Regions from separate parts of the Bacillus inaquosorum genome, predicted to be linked through region 2. Evidence: riboswitches for the same ligand, from Rfam matches in the RefSeq annotation. Region 2 holds a riboswitch; each other region holds the start of a gene.
The links. A riboswitch is a leader RNA that binds a small molecule or an ion and turns the genes downstream of it on or off. The one in region 2 is predicted to bind cyclic di-AMP.
Positions count from the first base shown of each region.

Region 1: it holds a riboswitch for cyclic di-AMP, as region 2 does, so the genes downstream of both, kimA (potassium transporter KimA) here and ktrA (potassium uptake protein KtrA) in region 2, are expected to answer to the same signal.
Region 3: it holds a riboswitch for cyclic di-AMP, as region 2 does, so the genes downstream of both, M1M80_RS02530 (dicarboxylate/amino acid:cation symporter) here and ktrA (potassium uptake protein KtrA) in region 2, are expected to answer to the same signal.

Region 1 is NZ_CP096592.1:480,919-486,587, reverse strand. It holds partial or broken gene M1M80_RS02450 (NUDIX hydrolase) at 1-66, opposite strand, end outside; gene kimA (potassium transporter KimA) at 126-1,949, opposite strand; cyclic di-AMP (ydaO/yuaA leader) riboswitch at 2,144-2,288, opposite strand; gene M1M80_RS02440 (cellulose biosynthesis cyclic di-GMP-binding regulatory protein BcsB) at 2,423-4,534, opposite strand; gene M1M80_RS02435 (glycosyltransferase family 2 protein) at 4,540-5,669, opposite strand, start outside.
Region 2 is NZ_CP096592.1:3,172,659-3,178,327, forward strand. It holds gene gbsR (transcriptional regulator GbsR) at 1-456, shown strand, start outside; gene bslA (biofilm surface layer hydrophobin BslA) at 665-1,210, shown strand; cyclic di-AMP (ydaO/yuaA leader) riboswitch at 1,356-1,504, shown strand; gene ktrA (potassium uptake protein KtrA) at 1,577-2,245, shown strand; gene ktrB (Ktr system potassium transporter KtrB) at 2,252-3,589, shown strand; gene M1M80_RS16155 (YiaA/YiaB family inner membrane protein) at 3,626-3,889, opposite strand; gene lytG (exo-glucosaminidase LytG) at 3,998-4,846, opposite strand; gene M1M80_RS16165 (MFS transporter) at 4,999-5,669, opposite strand, start outside.
Region 3 is NZ_CP096592.1:499,190-504,858, forward strand. It holds gene dctP (C4-dicarboxylate transporter DctP) at 1-529, shown strand, start outside; gene M1M80_RS02525 (AI-2E family transporter) at 677-1,729, shown strand; cyclic di-AMP (ydaO/yuaA leader) riboswitch at 1,777-1,907, shown strand; gene M1M80_RS02530 (dicarboxylate/amino acid:cation symporter) at 1,981-3,219, shown strand; gene M1M80_RS02535 (ABC transporter ATP-binding protein) at 3,310-4,236, shown strand; gene M1M80_RS02540 (ABC transporter permease) at 4,229-4,996, shown strand; gene M1M80_RS02545 (hypothetical protein) at 5,091-5,426, shown strand; gene M1M80_RS02550 (acyl-CoA dehydrogenase family protein) at 5,552-5,669, shown strand, end outside.

The DNA of each region.
Region 1 (5,669 bases), 1.6 Mb from region 2:
TCATTTAACCAGCAGAATCTGCTGATTTTCGTTCAATACAATGACAAATGCGCCTTGCGTATACATTGCATGTCTCCTTATCCCGCCAAAAAAAGACCAAGGTGGGTTCCCTTGGTCCTAGAGCTTTATTTTTTAAAATGATACGGCAGTGTGGCAACGATTATGTCCTTTTTCCAGAACAGCCGGACTCTTAGGAGGAAGGCTGATTGATTGTGAAGAATGGTGTGCCAGCGTTTTTTCGTAATAAATTGCGGAAACAGCACCATGACGGAAAACTGCTCCTTCTTCGCTTTTGCTTCTACTGTTTCCAAAAACTTATCAAACGGATGGACAAGGCTTCTGTACGAGGAGTGAAGCGTAACGAGCCGCACTCCGTTATTGAGCTCTTCCCAGCGTTTTTCGACTTTCTTTTCCTGTTCTCTGTCAAATGACACGTGAACGGCGATGACCTGATCGGACAGTGACTTCGCATATTGAATCGATTTTTGCACGACGGTCGTGACGCCGGCTACAGGCACAATCACGACCGTGCCTTTGATTTCTTCCGGCTGTTTGTCTACAATGCGAAGCTGTTCGCCGACAGCTGTATAGTGATTTTTAATTACGTAAAACAACAGAACGACGATAGGCATAAAGATTAAAACCGGCCATACGACATTAAACTTCGTCACGAACAGGATCGACAGAACCATAAACGAAATCAAAGCGCCGCAGGAGTTGATCAGCATTTTTCCGATCCAGCCTTTTGGTTTTTGCTTGATCCATTTGATGCACATGCCGGTTTGCGAAAGCGTAAATGGAATAAATACGCCGACAGCATATAACGGGATTAAGTGTTCTGTCTGTCCTCCAAATAACAGGATGAGCACAATGGAAGCAACGCCTAAAAAGATAATTCCATTTGAGAAGCCTAAGCGGTCGCCTCTGACTGTAAACATACGCGGCATATACTGGTCTCTCGCCAGGTTGAAGGCAAGCTGCGGGAAAGCTGAAAATCCCGTGTTTGCCGCAAGAACCAAAATAAGCGATGTGACGCCTTGGATGACATAGTAGAACACATTCCGCCCAAAGGTTTCGGACGCAATTTGTGAAACCACCGTTTCATCGGGCTTCGGCGCCGTTCCATATCCGTATGCGAGCACCGTAATGCCGGCGAACAGAATCGCCAGCAAAATTCCCATCATCGCAAGCGTTCTTGCCGCGTTTCGCGCTGGAGGGTTTTTGAAAGCCGGAATCGCGTTAGAAATGGCCTCAACCCCGGTCAGCGCCGAGCAGCCGGAAGAAAAAGCCTTAAGCAGTAAAAACAGCGTAATACCGGCTACCGGTGTGCCGAGCGGTGTATGATGGACTGGCTGATCAATTTGCCCCGTCATGAGTTTAAACAACCCGACTGCAATCAGAACCAAAAGCGCCACCACAAACAGGTAAACCGGATAGGCAAGAATCGATGCCGATTCCGATAGCCCGCGCAGGTTCAAAATCATAATGACTAACACCAGAAAAACAGCGATCGGCACATGATAATCATGCAATGCAGGAAAGGCCGACGTGATGGCATCCGTACCTGCGGAGATACTTACCGCTACTGTTAAAATATAATCGACAAGCAGTGAACCGCCTGCGATCAATCCCGGCTTTTCACCGAGGTTTTCTTTAGAAACGACATACGCCCCGCCGCCCTGCGGGTAAGCGTAAATAATCTGCCTGTATGAAAGAATCAGTGCGAGCAGCAATATAAGAACGCCAACCGCAATCGGTATGGAGTACCAAAATGCAGCAGCACTGATTGTTGCCAAAATGATTAGAATTTGTTCTGTCCCGTATGCAACAGATGACAGCGCATCTGAGGAAAGCATTGCCAAGGCTTTTAATTTCGTCAGTTTTTGCTCTCCAGCTGCTTGAGATTTTAGTGGTTTCCCAATCAAAAAACGTTTGATTGAATGATACATCGATGTCTTCCCCTTTTAATTTCTCATTTTTCAATTAAAACAATAAAACATCAGCATCTTGCTCTCACATTTTGTAATAGTCCTTTCTGCTATGATGTCTCTGTATGCGATTTACATTCTAAAAAAATGAACGGCAAAAAACACAGAGGCAAACGGATGCCCCTGTGCCATTACATCGAACACAGGTTTCATTCATCTCCTCTCACGAACGCTTACGAGGTTAGCTGACGGATTCGGGCATATGAGAGTTAGCCCTACCTAAAAAGGATTCACCCCAACGGCAAAAAAGCCGTTCTATTGGGTCCCCCGCTCTGATTTCAGATTAAGCGATTTGTTTTATAAAAGAGATCATACTCCCGTTCACGCGCGTTGTAAAGGGGCTTTCGGCTGGACGAGAAAAAATAAAATGACAGGTTCCACAAATGGAATTTACATACCAAAAATAAAAAAACAGAGGCTAAATTGCCTCTGTTTTATTCTGTATCAGTCTTTCTTTTTCTGCGTCTTACGGCATTCCAAATGAACACTGCCGCAATCACCATAATGAGTGCCAGCACGCCAATATACAGCCATTTCTGGCTATGATCCTGCGATGGCTGTTCTGCGCTGGAACGGTTTGTTTCCGTTTTAAGCTGCTGATGGTTTGTAAACACCTGATGGCTGTTTGTTTCATTAACGACGGTTGCCGAGTCATCGGTGCTGTTCAGATAACTGATGATCTCTTTTGTGACGGCCGTGCCATTTCCTTTTGACGGTGCAAAGACAGCCATCGTGTAGCCTGAATCCCAAAGAGAGGCTTGGGTAAATGCCACTTGTTTTGTAGTCTCATTCAGCATCTCAAAACCTGATACATCAAACGAACCGTTTTTTGCTTGCGGTACAAGCAGATCTGATGATCTCTCCTTCAGAAGAGAAAATTGATTGATGCCCCCTAAGAAAATGAGGTTCCGTCCTTTGGCATTATTTGCTGTTATGTCAGATGATTTCTTTATCGTATATGAATGCTGCGCTTCGCTGCCAAAGGACTCCGTTACGATAGAAAGCTCCTCAAGCTTTGATTGGCTTACCGTGTCAGGAAGCACGATTAGCGTTGTCTGTTCCTGATTTCCGGCGTAAGGAAGCGGCCACTCTTGAAAATCCGCTGACGGAGACATGCCTTTGATGGCGTATGACAATGTACTGCTTTTATCGATAAAGACCCACTTTTCTTCATCAGTGGTGTTGCAAGGATTGTTTTCCTTTAGCCCAGTTGTGACAAACTGAATATCAATGTAGCGGTTTTTCTGCAGCAGCTTAGGGTCCACTTTTACCGTGACATGATAGAACCCGTTTTTATCTTCTTTTCCTAATTCATCAAGCCCGACCGAGTGCGGCTGGCCGTTGATCATGACCTTCAGTTCTGCTGCCTGAGAAGCTGATCCGTTTTCGGCCGTTGAGGCTTGAATCGTTTCGGACTTTTTCAGCTTAAGCGACAGCTTTGCTGATTGATTTTGATCTAAAACCGCTGATGCAGGATAAAAGTAATGAGCTGAAGATGTTTTGTCAGCTCCAATTGTGATATCATCCGCTCCAAAATTCTCGAGGGTCAGCTTATTGCTTTCCTTTTTTTCAGCCTGCTGAAGCTTGCTGATCGAAAGTGTATCGCCGCTGAGCTGGCCTGTGTAAGTCTGATCCGTGATGACGCTGATTTTTTCAGTGAGCACGTCAGCGGATGCCGCTTGTGCGAATAGAACCGGCTGCTGCTTGCCCTCTGCTTTCAGCACCCGCTCCGCAAGCAGGAGTTTTTCTCCTTTTGCCTGTAAGCCGGCTTGTTTCATCAGCTTTTTCACCTTGCCGTTCCAATGCTTGTCCACTCCTATGAAAATCGTCGGCTTGTCGATTTTCTTCAGTTCAGATTCCGTGACATACGAAATGCTGATACTGCTGTCCACCGTTTTCAAATAGCCTTCTGTTTTCACTGCAGCTTCAATTTCCGCCGAACTTGGGTCATCCGGAATGACGATGGCGGTTTTCTCCGCTGTATTTCCCGATTGGGCGAAAGGATACGGATAATGGTCCAGCGACGTTCCCTTCGCTTCACTGCTGTCCGCCAGCGTCAGGCGGCTGTCGGGATAAATTTTGATCCAGTTGCCGGATGTATCCTGTCTGACGCAGACGCCCTCTTTCATCACGCCGTAAAATTTCAGCGATACGTTGTGATAGCCTTGGGCAGACTGGCTTTTATTCAGGTTCAGCTTCACTGTTTTCCGTTTGGAATCACCATCAAGCTTTAACGTTTTGACCGGTTCATCGTCAATGACAGCCGTTAACGATGATGGAGAAATTAAAAGATTTGATGCCTCGTATTCAATCACCAATTGCTGGCTGCCGGAAGAGGCGCCTGCCGGGATCTGATACGTCAGCTCAGCGCTGTCTTTTGATCCGTACAGTGTAATCAGGTCGCTTGTCAGCACCTGCTGTTTGGCTTGTTCTTGGCTGCTTTTTCCGAGGAACGAACCGCTGACCTCCACCTCCTTGGCAAAAGCCGCTTGTCCAGTCATCGCCAGCAGCATGAGGCTAGTGAGAAAAATCATTATTTGTTTCAAAAAGGTCACCCGCTTTTATGTTGATTGTATCGTTCTGTTTTGTACCATTTGACCTCCTGCTTGAATAAACGGTGCTTGATTTCTACGAATAAAGAATAGATGACCAGCACAATCCATGCCTGCGAGTATGTAAAGTACATGAGAAATACGATAAAAAAGTTTTGCCTGTTCATTTCTGTTTTTTCAATGCTTAGCGTAATCATGACCTCTGTCATAAATAAGAAAAATGCCAAGATCCAGAGAATCATTGCCAAGAACCCGACCGACAAATGCAAATCATAAAACAGATTGACGACAAATATCGTATTTGACATGATCACGCCAAAGAAAAACAAGAAGTACGTAAAGAAAAAATAAAACAAATCAAAGATAATCCGTTTTCGTTTCAGCTTGAAAAACTGAGCCAAAAATTTCAGCACGACATATTGATTGCCACGCGCCCATCTGGTGCGCTGGCGCCACCAGACCTTCCACGTTTCCGGCTCCTGCTCCCAAGTAATGGCGGCAGGGAAAAAGCGGATGTGATAGCCGAGATTATACACCCGGATCGTCAGCTCGGTATCCTCAGCGAGCGCTTTGTCATCCCAGCCTCCGAGCTTTTCGATAATGCTTCTGCGGATCGCAAAGTTGGTGCCTGGGATGGTGGCGATTTTGAACCACTTCCATCTGCCTCCCTGGGCCATCCACTGAAAACAGATCGTTTCGATATTAATAAACTTCGTCAAGAGCGTTTTTGCCGCATTGATGACGCGGAATTTCCCTACTACGGCGCCTGCCTTTTCGTCATTCATCAGGCCGAGCACAAGGTAATACACGGCCATTTTCTCAGGCGTGTTGTCGGCGTCATATACACAGATCACATCGCCGTTCGATTCGGCAAAACCAGAGTTAAGTGCAGAGGATTTGCCTTTTCCTGCGTTTGGCGGCTTCGTAATCACCATTTTGATGAAATCGTATTTCTCGGAAAATTCATTGACGATATCACCCGTCCGGTCTGATGAATTGTCATTAACGACGATAATCTCCAGCCGGTCCTTCGGATAATAAAGGTTGACCATCGCCTTCAGCGTCTGCCGAATCACAACCTCCTCGTTATGCGCCGGGATGAGAACACTGACCTTTGGCAGCTCCTTCA
Region 2 (5,669 bases):
ATTACCCGCAGTGTCGGGATCTTATATGGGACGATGTATATGAGGGATGAGATGACGCTTGACGAAATGCGTGAGGAATTGCAAATGAGCAAGCCAAGCATGAGCACAGGTGTCAAAAAGCTTCAGGACTTAAATGTAGTGAAAAAAACATTCCACCGAGGCATCCGTAAGCATACATTTGTGGCTGAAAAAGATTTCTTTAAATTTTTCACTAATTTCTTTCCGCCTAAATGGGAGCGGGAAGTTCAAGTAAATGTAGCAGCGATTGAGGAAGCTCAGGCTGATTTACAAGAGGTTTTAAGCAAGGAAGGTCTCAGTGAGGACATAAAAAATGAAGCGCTCCAGTTATACGAGCAGCTGGAAAGCTCTAAAGCCTACTATGACTGGCTGAAACGTCTTGCTGAATCGGTGCAGAGCGGGGAAATTTTTAAGTTTATACCGATCGAAACAAAGTAAAACATTAAAAACGCCTGGGAAACCGGGCGTTTTTTTGTTCGTTTATATGTAATTACTACAAATTTGAAAAATACGGGAAAAACACCCCATTTACTTCCAAAATATTTGATGGTAATTTTATGTAGGTAAAATTTGTATTTGGCCATTCAGAGGAGGTGAAAAGCGGGCAGGCCTGTATATTTTATAACTTTTTAGGGGGAATTTTATTATGAAACGCAAATTATTATCTTCTTTGGCAATCAGTGCATTAAGTCTCGGCTTACTCGTTTCTGCACCTACAGCTTCTTTCGCGGCTGAATCTAAATCAACTTCCGCTCATACCGAGTCTACTATGAGAACACAGTCATCAGCTTCATTGTTTGCAACAATCACAGGGGCCAGCAAAACTGAATGGTCTTTCTCTGATATCGAATTGACGTATCGTCCAAACACGCTTCTCAGCCTTGGCGTTATGGAATTTACATTGCCAAGCGGATTTACTGCAAATACGAAAGACACGATGAACGGAAATGCTTTGCGTACAACACAGATCCTCAACAACGGGAAAACAGTAAGAATTCCTCTGGCACTTGATTTGTTAGGAGCTGGCGAATTTAAATTAAAACTGAATAACAAAACACTTCCTGCCGCTGGTACATATACTTTCCGTGCGGAGAATAAATCGTTGAGCATCGGAAATAAATTTTACGCAGAAGCCAGCATTGACGTGGCTAAGCGCAGCACTCCTCCGACTCAGCCATGCGGCTGCAACTAATCTAAAAGACCGGTTCACGCCGGTCTTTTTTGCGTTTTCATCTCCCCTTTTTTCTCTATTTCCAGTTATCTTTTTTCTTGTTTAAAATTTAAATTGACAAACACTAGAAACAGGAGTAAATTCTTGAGTGTTCAATTTCATACAAACTCTTTTACCGCTTAATCAAACACGAACGGGGGAACCAACGATTGGCTGTTTTATTAACAGCCTTGGGGTGAATCTTACTAAGTAAGAGGGGGTACTCTGAATCCCTAATCCGACAGCTAACCTCGTAGGCGTATACAGAGAGGAGGTCTATTTTCGGCCATTCTTTGCAATGGCCTTTTTTGCTTCAAAAACGTTAATTTACTAAGGGAGATATGAACATTGGGAAGAATTAAAAATAAGCAATTTGCCGTGATCGGGCTGGGCCGTTTTGGCGGCAGCATTTGCAAAGAGCTGCATAGAATGGGCCACGAGGTCCTTGCGATTGATATCAACGAAGAAAAGGTAAATGCATACGCTTCTTACGCAACTCATGCAGTGATTGCCAACGCCACCGAAGAGAACGAATTGCTTTCATTGGGAATACGTAATTTTGAATATGTGATTGTTGCCATCGGAGCGAATATTCAAGCGAGTACGCTGACTACCTTATTATTAAAGGAGTTTGACATCCCGAACATTTGGGTAAAGGCGCAAAACTATTATCATCATAAGGTGCTTGAAAAAATCGGCGCTGACCGCATTATTCATCCTGAAAAGGATATGGGCGTCAAAATCGCACAAAGCCTTTCTGATGAAAATGTTTTGAATTACATTGATTTATCTGATGATTACAGTATTGTCGAGCTGTTGGCAACACGCAAGCTTGATTCAAAATCGATTATTGATCTGAATGTAAGAGCGAAGTACGGCTGCACGATCCTGGCTATTAAACATCATGGAGATATTCGTCTTTCTCCCGCACCTGAAGACATCATTCACGAACAGGATTGCCTGGTAATCATGGGGCACAAAAAGGATATTAAACGTTTTGAAAACGAAGGGATGTAGACAAAGGTGACACTTCAAAAGGATAAAGTGATCAAATGGGTTCGGTTTACACCGCCTCAAGTGCTTGCAATCGGTTTTTTCCTTATCATTATCATCGGTTCTGGGCTGTTAATGCTTCCGATTTCTACAACGAAGCCATTGTCATGGATAGACGCCCTTTTTACTGCGGCTTCCGCTACAACCGTTACTGGGCTTGCAGTTGTCGACACCGGCACTCAATTTACACTTTTCGGGCAAACGGTCATCATGGGGCTGATTCAGATCGGCGGGCTTGGATTTATGACATTTGCCGTTTTGATCGTCATGATATTAGGAAAAAAAATCGGATTAAAAGAACGAATGCTTGTCCAGGAAGCCTTAAACCAGCCGACAATCGGCGGCGTCATAGGCCTTGTCAAAGTCCTGTTTCTGTTTTCGATTAGTATTGAATTGATAGCAGCACTCATTTTATCCATCCGGCTTGTGCCTCAGTATGGCTTGGCATCCGGCTTGTTTGCCAGTCTGTTTCACTCGATATCTGCTTTTAACAATGCCGGGTTTTCGTTGTGGCCGGATAATTTGATGAGCTACGTTGGCGATCCTACAGTGAACCTTGTGATTACTTTCTTATTTATTACAGGAGGGATCGGATTTACAGTTCTGTTTGACGTTATGAAACATCGGCGCTTTAAAGCCTTTTCTTTACATACGAAGCTCATGCTGACAGGAACGCTGATTCTGAATGCGATTGCTATGCTTGTGATCTTTATTTTAGAGTACAGCAACCCTGGCACGCTTGGCCACCTGCATGTAGGGGATAAACTGTGGGCTTCCTATTTTCAGGCAGTGACGCCGAGAACCGCAGGCTTCAATTCCCTCGATTTCGGAAGCATGAGAGAAGGAACAATTGTATTTACTTTATTATTGATGTTTATCGGAGCAGGAAGCGCCTCAACGGCGAGCGGCATTAAGCTGACTACGTTCATCGTGATTTTAACGTCTGTTATCGCTTATTTGCGAGGTAAAAAAGAAACGGTTATTTTCCGCCGTTCCATCAAATATCCGATTATCATTAAGGCTTTAGCTGTGAGCGTCACCAGTCTGTTCATCGTGTTTTTAGGAATTTTCGCCCTGACGATCACAGAACAAGCGCCCTTTATTCAAATTGTATTTGAAACCTTTTCCGCATTCGGAACTGTCGGTCTATCAATGGGATTGACTCCTGAACTCACAGCAGCAGGAAAATGTATTATTATTGTCATCATGTTCATCGGAAGAATTGGTCCTTTGACGTTCGTCTTTTCATTCGCGAGAACAGAGAAATCAAATATTCGTTACCCTGACGGCGAGGTATTTACGGGATGATAACAAAAAATCCGGCGATTTAGGCGCCGGATTTTTTTATGATTCGATATGAGATTGATTTTGTCTTTTTTCCTGCTCCGCAATGATTTCGTTATCTTCTGCGTTATCACGGGTCACTTTTTGTGTAAGAATCGCACCGACCGCTACAAGTATCATAACAGCAATGTAGTAGCCTTTTTCATTGAGTTCCAGGTTATCAGCATTATAGAGTCCGACACTAAACAAAAATACTCCCGCAAAAAAAGTGAAATAAGCTAATACTGTAAAAGCAACCGTGTTTCTCCGTCTATATTTCTGCACCTTTGTTCCCTCCTGAAAGCATAGTCAATAAGTGATAACTTCCGTGGAATATTATACCTCAAATTCCCCAGAATGGAACAAAGAATTAAAAATACCAGTAAAAAGGTCTCAGGTTGCTTCCTTTATTTCAACAGCTGAATCATCAATCCAGCCGATGAGTTTATCATTGATTTGAAATTGGTACCATACGGACTGGCCTTTCTGCTTTTTAGATACAACCTTTATGTCCTTGCCGACGTAAGATTGGGCAGATGTCAGTTTAATGGACCGTTCATCAGTAGAAGGCTTGGACCATACGTCTTGAACGGCACTGTCTTTGATAGAACCGTATAAATCCACTGATTTCAGGGATGGATTTACCTCATCGTACTCATCTAAATCGTATTTTTCTACAATAGCGCTGATTTTGTCAGCGTAGTCAGGGTCTGTAGCATATCCTGCTGTTTGCAAGGCAGTTGCCGCTTCCTTATAATCCTCAGCCTCAAGCACCGGTTTATACTTCTTTTTATTCCACGATGTGCCGCGGACAAACAATTGGGCGTGGTCATTCATAGATTCAAAAAACGTGCTGTATTTTCGAAACTTCGCGCGAATGGTTTTTCTTTTCCCTTTTTCAAATTCGTCCGTTTCCATCGTGACGTGATGGCCTTTATAATTTCCTTTTACGCCAAAAAGGTTGTTGGCCTGAGCAGCAAGCTCGCTGTTCCCCCAGTCAGATTCGAGAATGGCCTGAGCGATCGTGATGCTGGGGAGGACATGATATTTCTCATACAAAATTTGTGCATGTCCGGACAGGCTGTCAATAAATACTTGCTGTTCATCAATTTCTTCAGGTTCTTTGGATGTTTCAATCGGTTTTGATAAAGTTGTCGCTAATACAAACAGGGCTAGCGGAATCGATACAATGAAAAATAGTGAAATGAAGAGTCTACGTTTTTTCAGTTTTTTACGGGCCATGAAAACCTTCCTTCAAGTTAAAAGATTACGAATGTAAAAGAATCTACCTTTTAGAATTTTACTTGCACTTCTAATATTTTTCAATTCTTTAGGGATAAAGTTGTGAAAGGATTGCAAACAAAAAACCTTTTCCCTCAAGGAAAAGGTTTTGATCATATATCAAAATTCTGTTTAAACTTTCTGAGTGCATTACGATATTCTGTATCATGTATCACTTTATGTGATTTGACAGCAGCCTTTGACAGTCCATGTGCTGAAACGGCCGGTTTCGCTTTATCATGCGGTTTATGAGCCAGCTTGTGCCCCATACCTGTGGCGTTCATACAGAATGATAAGCAAACGAGCAGCACGCTCAGGACAAAAGAAATGAAAAAGAGATCATGATAAGCAGTCATCATAGAATCCTGCATCGTACCGCTTTGTCTGGCAGCATCTTTTTTCGTAAAGAAGCCGATGAGGATTGGAACTCCCATATAGACAAACAATCTTAAAAACTGAACAGCTGTCATTCTCTTGACCAAATCAGGCAGCGGGCCGCCCATAGCAGCTCCCATCAGCCCAGCGGCAACTGTCAGCCCTGTTCCAGCCGCAAGCATAATAAACAGCACTGCGAATATAGAGAGTGACGATTGATCCTGCATATGCAGCCATTGAAAATTCACAAACACGAGAATGAGGCCGCCGATAATACCGAGCATCCCTGGCCCGACTCTATCATAAAACAGTGCGCTCAAAATGGCCGCGATCGCCACTCCGATTAAAAGAGTCAAGTTTAAAAGAATGAGATGCTCCTGAGAAATATCATACATTTGACGGAGCAAGC
Region 3 (5,669 bases), 1.6 Mb from region 2:
GTGGAATTACCTGCGTTTCATTAAAGATGAGCTTCTGATCGTGCTTGGCACAAGCTCTTCAGAATCAGTGCTTCCGCGAATGATGGATAAAATGGAGCGCTACGGCTGTTCGAAATCCGTTGTCGGGCTTGTCATTCCGACGGGTTATTCGTTTAACCTCGACGGCACATCCATTTATTTATCAATGGCGACTGTCTTTCTGGCACAGGTGTTTGGAGTAGACCTCAGCATCGGCCAGCAAATTACAATTATCCTCGTTCTGATGCTGACATCGAAGGGAGCGGCCGGTGTGACGGGAAGCGGATTTATCGTCCTGGCCTCAACGCTGTCAGCGCTTCAGGTCATTCCGCTGGAGGGCCTTGCACTCCTGCTTGGGGTTGACCGTTTCATGAGTGAAGGAAGGGCGATTGTGAATCTGATCGGAAACGGAATCGCCACGATCATTGTTGCAAAAAGTGAAAATGAATTCGATGAAGCGAAAAGCATAGAGGCTGTTGAAGGCATGAAAAAAATGAAAACAGCAGTCTGAAAAAAGAGCGGCCCATCAGTGGGCCGTTTTTTTAATTGTTTAAGAATTATTAAGGTAAGGACAGAGACCTCAGCATTTTTTTGTTATATAATTTACAAATGGATACTATATTGAATGAAGGACGTTTGTCCTAACAGGAGTGTATAAATGGCCGCTTTAGTTAAATTTTTTCAGCACCCGGGAGTAAGGCGTTTCTCCGTCTTTGTCGTGTTAACTGGTGTGTTATATCTATTTAAGAGCATGATCAACTTAATATTGCTTACCTTCATCTTCACATTTCTCATGGATCGTTTGGAGCTTGTCGTACGGCAGTTTGTCAGCCGCTTCTTCCGCGTGAGCCAGCGGATTGTCATTACGTTTCTGTACATGTTGCTGGCTGTGCTCCTTACAGTCGGTGGATTTGTATTTTATCCGGTCGTCGCGGCGCAGATTCAGCAGCTGGTTAAGCAGATTAAACATATTGCGTATCACCCGGACAGCATTCCTTTCTTTGATGAGATCACCAGTGTTTTCGGTGATATTAATATCAGTTCATATGTCAAAGAGGGTTTCAATGTGGTGTATACGTATCTGGCCGATATCAGCACGTTCGGCTTGCAGATCGTAATGGCGCTCATTCTCAGCATGTTTTTCTTATTTGAGAAAAAGCGGCTTTCTGAATTCATGGCGAAATTTAAAACGAGCAAACTGGCGGTCTTTTATGAGGAAATTGCTTTTTTCGGAAGCAAATTTGCAAGAACGTTCGGCAAGGTGCTTGAGGCTCAATTTATCATTGCGCTCGTCAACTGTATTCTGACGTTTATCGCGCTTTGGATTATGCATTTCCCGCAGCTGTTTGGGCTTTCTATTATGGTGTTCTTCCTTGGATTGATCCCTGTAGCAGGCGTCGTCATTTCTCTGATCCCGCTCAGTATTATCGCTTACAGCACTGGCGGCGGAATGTATGTGCTCTATATTGTGCTTGTCATATTCGCTATTCATGCGATCGAAACCTATTTCTTAAATCCGAAGCTGATGTCTGCGAAAACAGAGCTGCCGATCTTTTTCACCTTTACAGTACTCATTTTCTCTGAGCACTTTTTCGGCATTTGGGGTTTAATTATCGGGATTCCGATTTTTGTGTTTCTCCTTGATATTCTTGATGTCACCAACAAGGAAGATGGACCCAAAAGATTCCGAGAGAAAAGTAACAAAAAATAGTTTACAAAATTGGATCTTTTCTGTATAAATAAACTAAATCTACAATAGTAAGCCACACGCTTAATCCTTTGATAAGGAGTGGGGGACCCAATCTTTTGGGGTTAATTTTTCATCTGAAAAACGGACATCTCTTCGTCCGAACCCGTCAGCTAACCTCATCAGCGTGAAGAGAGAGTCCTGTGGTTTGATGATACATCCAAAGCCTGCGGGAGTCTCTCGCGGGCTTTTTTTCAAAAAAGGGAGGAATGCGGATGAAGCTGGCAAAAAAAATCATTATTGCATTGGTTCTTGGCGCGGTGACTGGATTGGTCCTCAACCTTACATCACCTGAATTATTTGAAAATTTGAATAAGTTTGTATTTGGTCCGCTTGGCACCATCTTTTTAAACCTCATTAAAATGCTTGTCGTGCCGATTGTCTTTTTCTCACTGACACTGGGAGTAGCCGGGCTGGGTGATCCCAAGAAGCTTGGCAGAATCGGCGTGAAGACGATTTCTTATTTTCTCATCACGACAGCAGTGGCAATCACGATCGGGCTTATTCTTGCTCTTGTGATTAGACCTGGTGAGTTTGGGACTTATGATGTTTCATCTGCCAAGTTTAATGCTGAGGAAGCCCCAAGTATTGCCGACACTCTTCTGAACATTATTCCTGCGAATCCGGTTCAAGCGATGACAGAAGGAAATATGCTGCAAATCATCGTATTTTCTATTTTTGTAGGGCTCGGAATCACGATGCTCGGAAAAAAAGCGGATATGCTTCTGAAAGTCGTTGAACAGGGGAATGAATTGATGATGTATCTCGTCAACCTAGTCATGAAGTTTGCGCCATACGGAACGTTCGGTCTGATTGCGACTGCTATCGGCAGCCAGGGCTTCAGCGCGATTAAGGCGATGGGACTTTATATGATTGTTGTTACGCTGTCCCTGATCATTCATGCAGTCGTGACGTACGGTTCAACGGTTGCTCTTTTGGCAAAACGAAATCCGTTTACGTTCTTTAAAGATTTCTCAGAGGTTATGGTCGTCGCGTTCAGTACCTCCAGCAGCAATGCGACCCTGCCGGTATCAATGGATGTGGCGCAGAAAAAATTAAAAGTGCCTGAGCCGATCAGCAGCTTCGTCCAGCCGCTCGGCGCGACAATTAATATGGACGGAACAGCCATCATGCAAGGGGTAGCAACCGTCTTCATTGCGCAGGTGTTCGGGCATGATCTGACATTTACGCAGCTGCTGATGGTGATACTGACGGCTGTGCTAGCAAGTATCGGCACCGCGGGTGTACCGGGTGTAGGCTTGATTATGCTCGCCATGGTGCTTCAATCTGTCGGACTCCCTGTTGAGGGCATTGGGTTAATACTCGGAATTGACCGCCTGCTTGATATGCTCCGCACAGTGGTGAACACAACAGGAGACGCGGCCTGCGCCGTCATCATTACAGAAACCGAAAAGAACAAACAGCCTGAGCAAACCCCGACTCTATCGGTTTAACCAAACATTTGGAAGCAACAAATGCTATAATACAAACAGTGCCTAATTTTAGGCACTGTTTATTTTTTGTTGAAAAAGGAGGAAGGCTTTATGGCTGAGCCGATTTTACATATTGAAGGCCTCGATAAAAAGATTGGGTCTAAACAGATACTAAAACAAATCAGCATGGACGTCATGGAGGGAGAAATCATCGGCCTGCTCGGTCCGAATGGTTCCGGAAAAACAACACTCATCCGTATCATCGTCGGACTGTTAAAACAAAACAGCGGAAGCGTGACAATCAGCGGATTCCAGCATGATACAGAGTTTGAAAAAGCAATGGAAGCTGTTGGAGCGATCGTCGAAAATCCCGAGTTCTATCCGTACCTGACAGGCTGGGAAAACCTCAAGCACTTTGCGAATATGCACAAAAAAATAGACGAAGAACGGCTTGATGAAGTGGTGGAACGTGTCGGGCTGACGTCAGCGATTCATGATAAGGTGAAAACCTATTCTCTCGGCATGCGCCAGCGTCTTGGCATTGCACAGGCGATTCTTCACCGTCCGAAGCTTCTTATTTTAGATGAACCGACAAACGGTCTCGATCCTGCGGGTATGAAGGATTTTCGCGATCATATTAAGGAGCTCGCAGAAAAGGAAGGAACGGCAGTCCTGTTCGCCACTCATTTATTGCGAGAAGTTGAAGATCTGTGCGACCGTGTCATCATTATTCAAAAAGGTGAGATCAAAGCGGAAGTCAGCCTACATGGAACAAATCAAAAAACAGAAAAAGCGATCATTGAAGTGCAGCCGGAAGAAAAAGCCCTCAATTGGCTGACAGGCAATCAATATCAAGCTGAGCGGCAAGGCGGGGCGATAGTTGTTGAGGTAGCAAAAGAAAACATTCCGGAGCTGAACCGCTCACTTGTCGGACAAGACCTGAATGTATTTTCCATTACGTCTTACACGCAATCACTGGAAGACGAATTCATAAAAGCGACAACTGCTCATCAAGAGGAGGGAGAAGAGCTTGTCTAAATTAATTTGGAATGAACATATGAAACTTTTTAATCGGAAGGTCACGTTGGTTTCTCTTATCCTGATGGCGGTCTTTCAATTTTTCATGGCTTTGATCATTAAACGGATTGTCATCAGTGCCGGAACAGATGAAAACTTCATCGGCTATTTATCGTATACACCGAGCCTGAACATCCTGCTGCAGGCTTTAACAATCGTGATTGCAGCGACAATTGTTTCGATGGAATTTGATAAAAAGACGATCAAATTTCTGCTCATTCGCCCGGTTAAACGCCAAAAGATTTTTTGGTCAAAATTAATCACAGTCGTGATGGTCAGCTTTTATTTGTATCTGGCATACTACATTTTGGCATTATTATTCGGTCTCGTCTTTTTTGGCACGTCGGTAACCGCGGAATCAAAGACATTGCTTATCAACACTCTGGAGCTGATCGGGTCAAATTGGCTTGAAGCCGTAATGATGGGATTATTCGGGCTGCTTTGTTCTTCGCTGTTCCGGAACAGTGCGGTAGCAGTCGTCGTTTCATTTGTCGTTTTATATGGAGCGAGTACACTTGTTCAGCTCATGAAGCTATTTGAAAACAAATGGGGCAGCTTTTTGCTTTTCGCGAACACTGACTTTACCCAATACAGCAGCGGGGAGACAGCGTTATTTTCAGGCATGACGCCATTGTTTTCAGCGGGGATTATCATCATACATGCCATATTCTTCATCGCCGTTGGCTGGTGGTGCTTCTGTAAACGGGATGTCCGGGTGTAAAGGCAAGGAATGACATTTTTGTGAAAAAGCTCACGTGAATCAATATCATTTGATATTTTGGTTTATACTAAAGGTACTGACGGAGGTGTCTCGATTGAGGAACTTTATTACCGCTTTACCGATTGTATTACTGCTTGGATTCTCATTTGTGTCATTCATGTTTCAGTTTGAACATCTTGTTTATTTCAGACTCGCGCTTGGGTTGTTCTCTCTCGCGGGGCTGTACATGATATATAAAATAAAGACGGGCATCCGTTATTTTATCATCTATCTGTATGCCAGCTGGATTGTGCTTGCTGCAGTAACTGCTTTTGAAGAGCCGATTTTCTCGAGCTTTTTCTTTGGCGGCTTGGTGATGACAATGGGTTACCTGACATATATGCTGATTTATCTCGGCATGAAACAAGACCGGGATGCAAATCCTGTGTAATCGCGCTGTTCCCTGGGGGAACGGCGTGTTTTTTTATACCGGACAAAAAGGAGTTGCGGAATGGTGGCAGGAAATCTATAATACATATTAAATTTATCGGAATTAAAACCTTGGGGGGCTGCCGGATGTCATTATTTATACAAAACGATCAACAACGGCAATGGATGGAGAAAATCGGACGGCTTGCGGATGAATTTCAGCAAACAGCCGCTGAAGATGACGAACAGGGACGTTTTCCTGTAG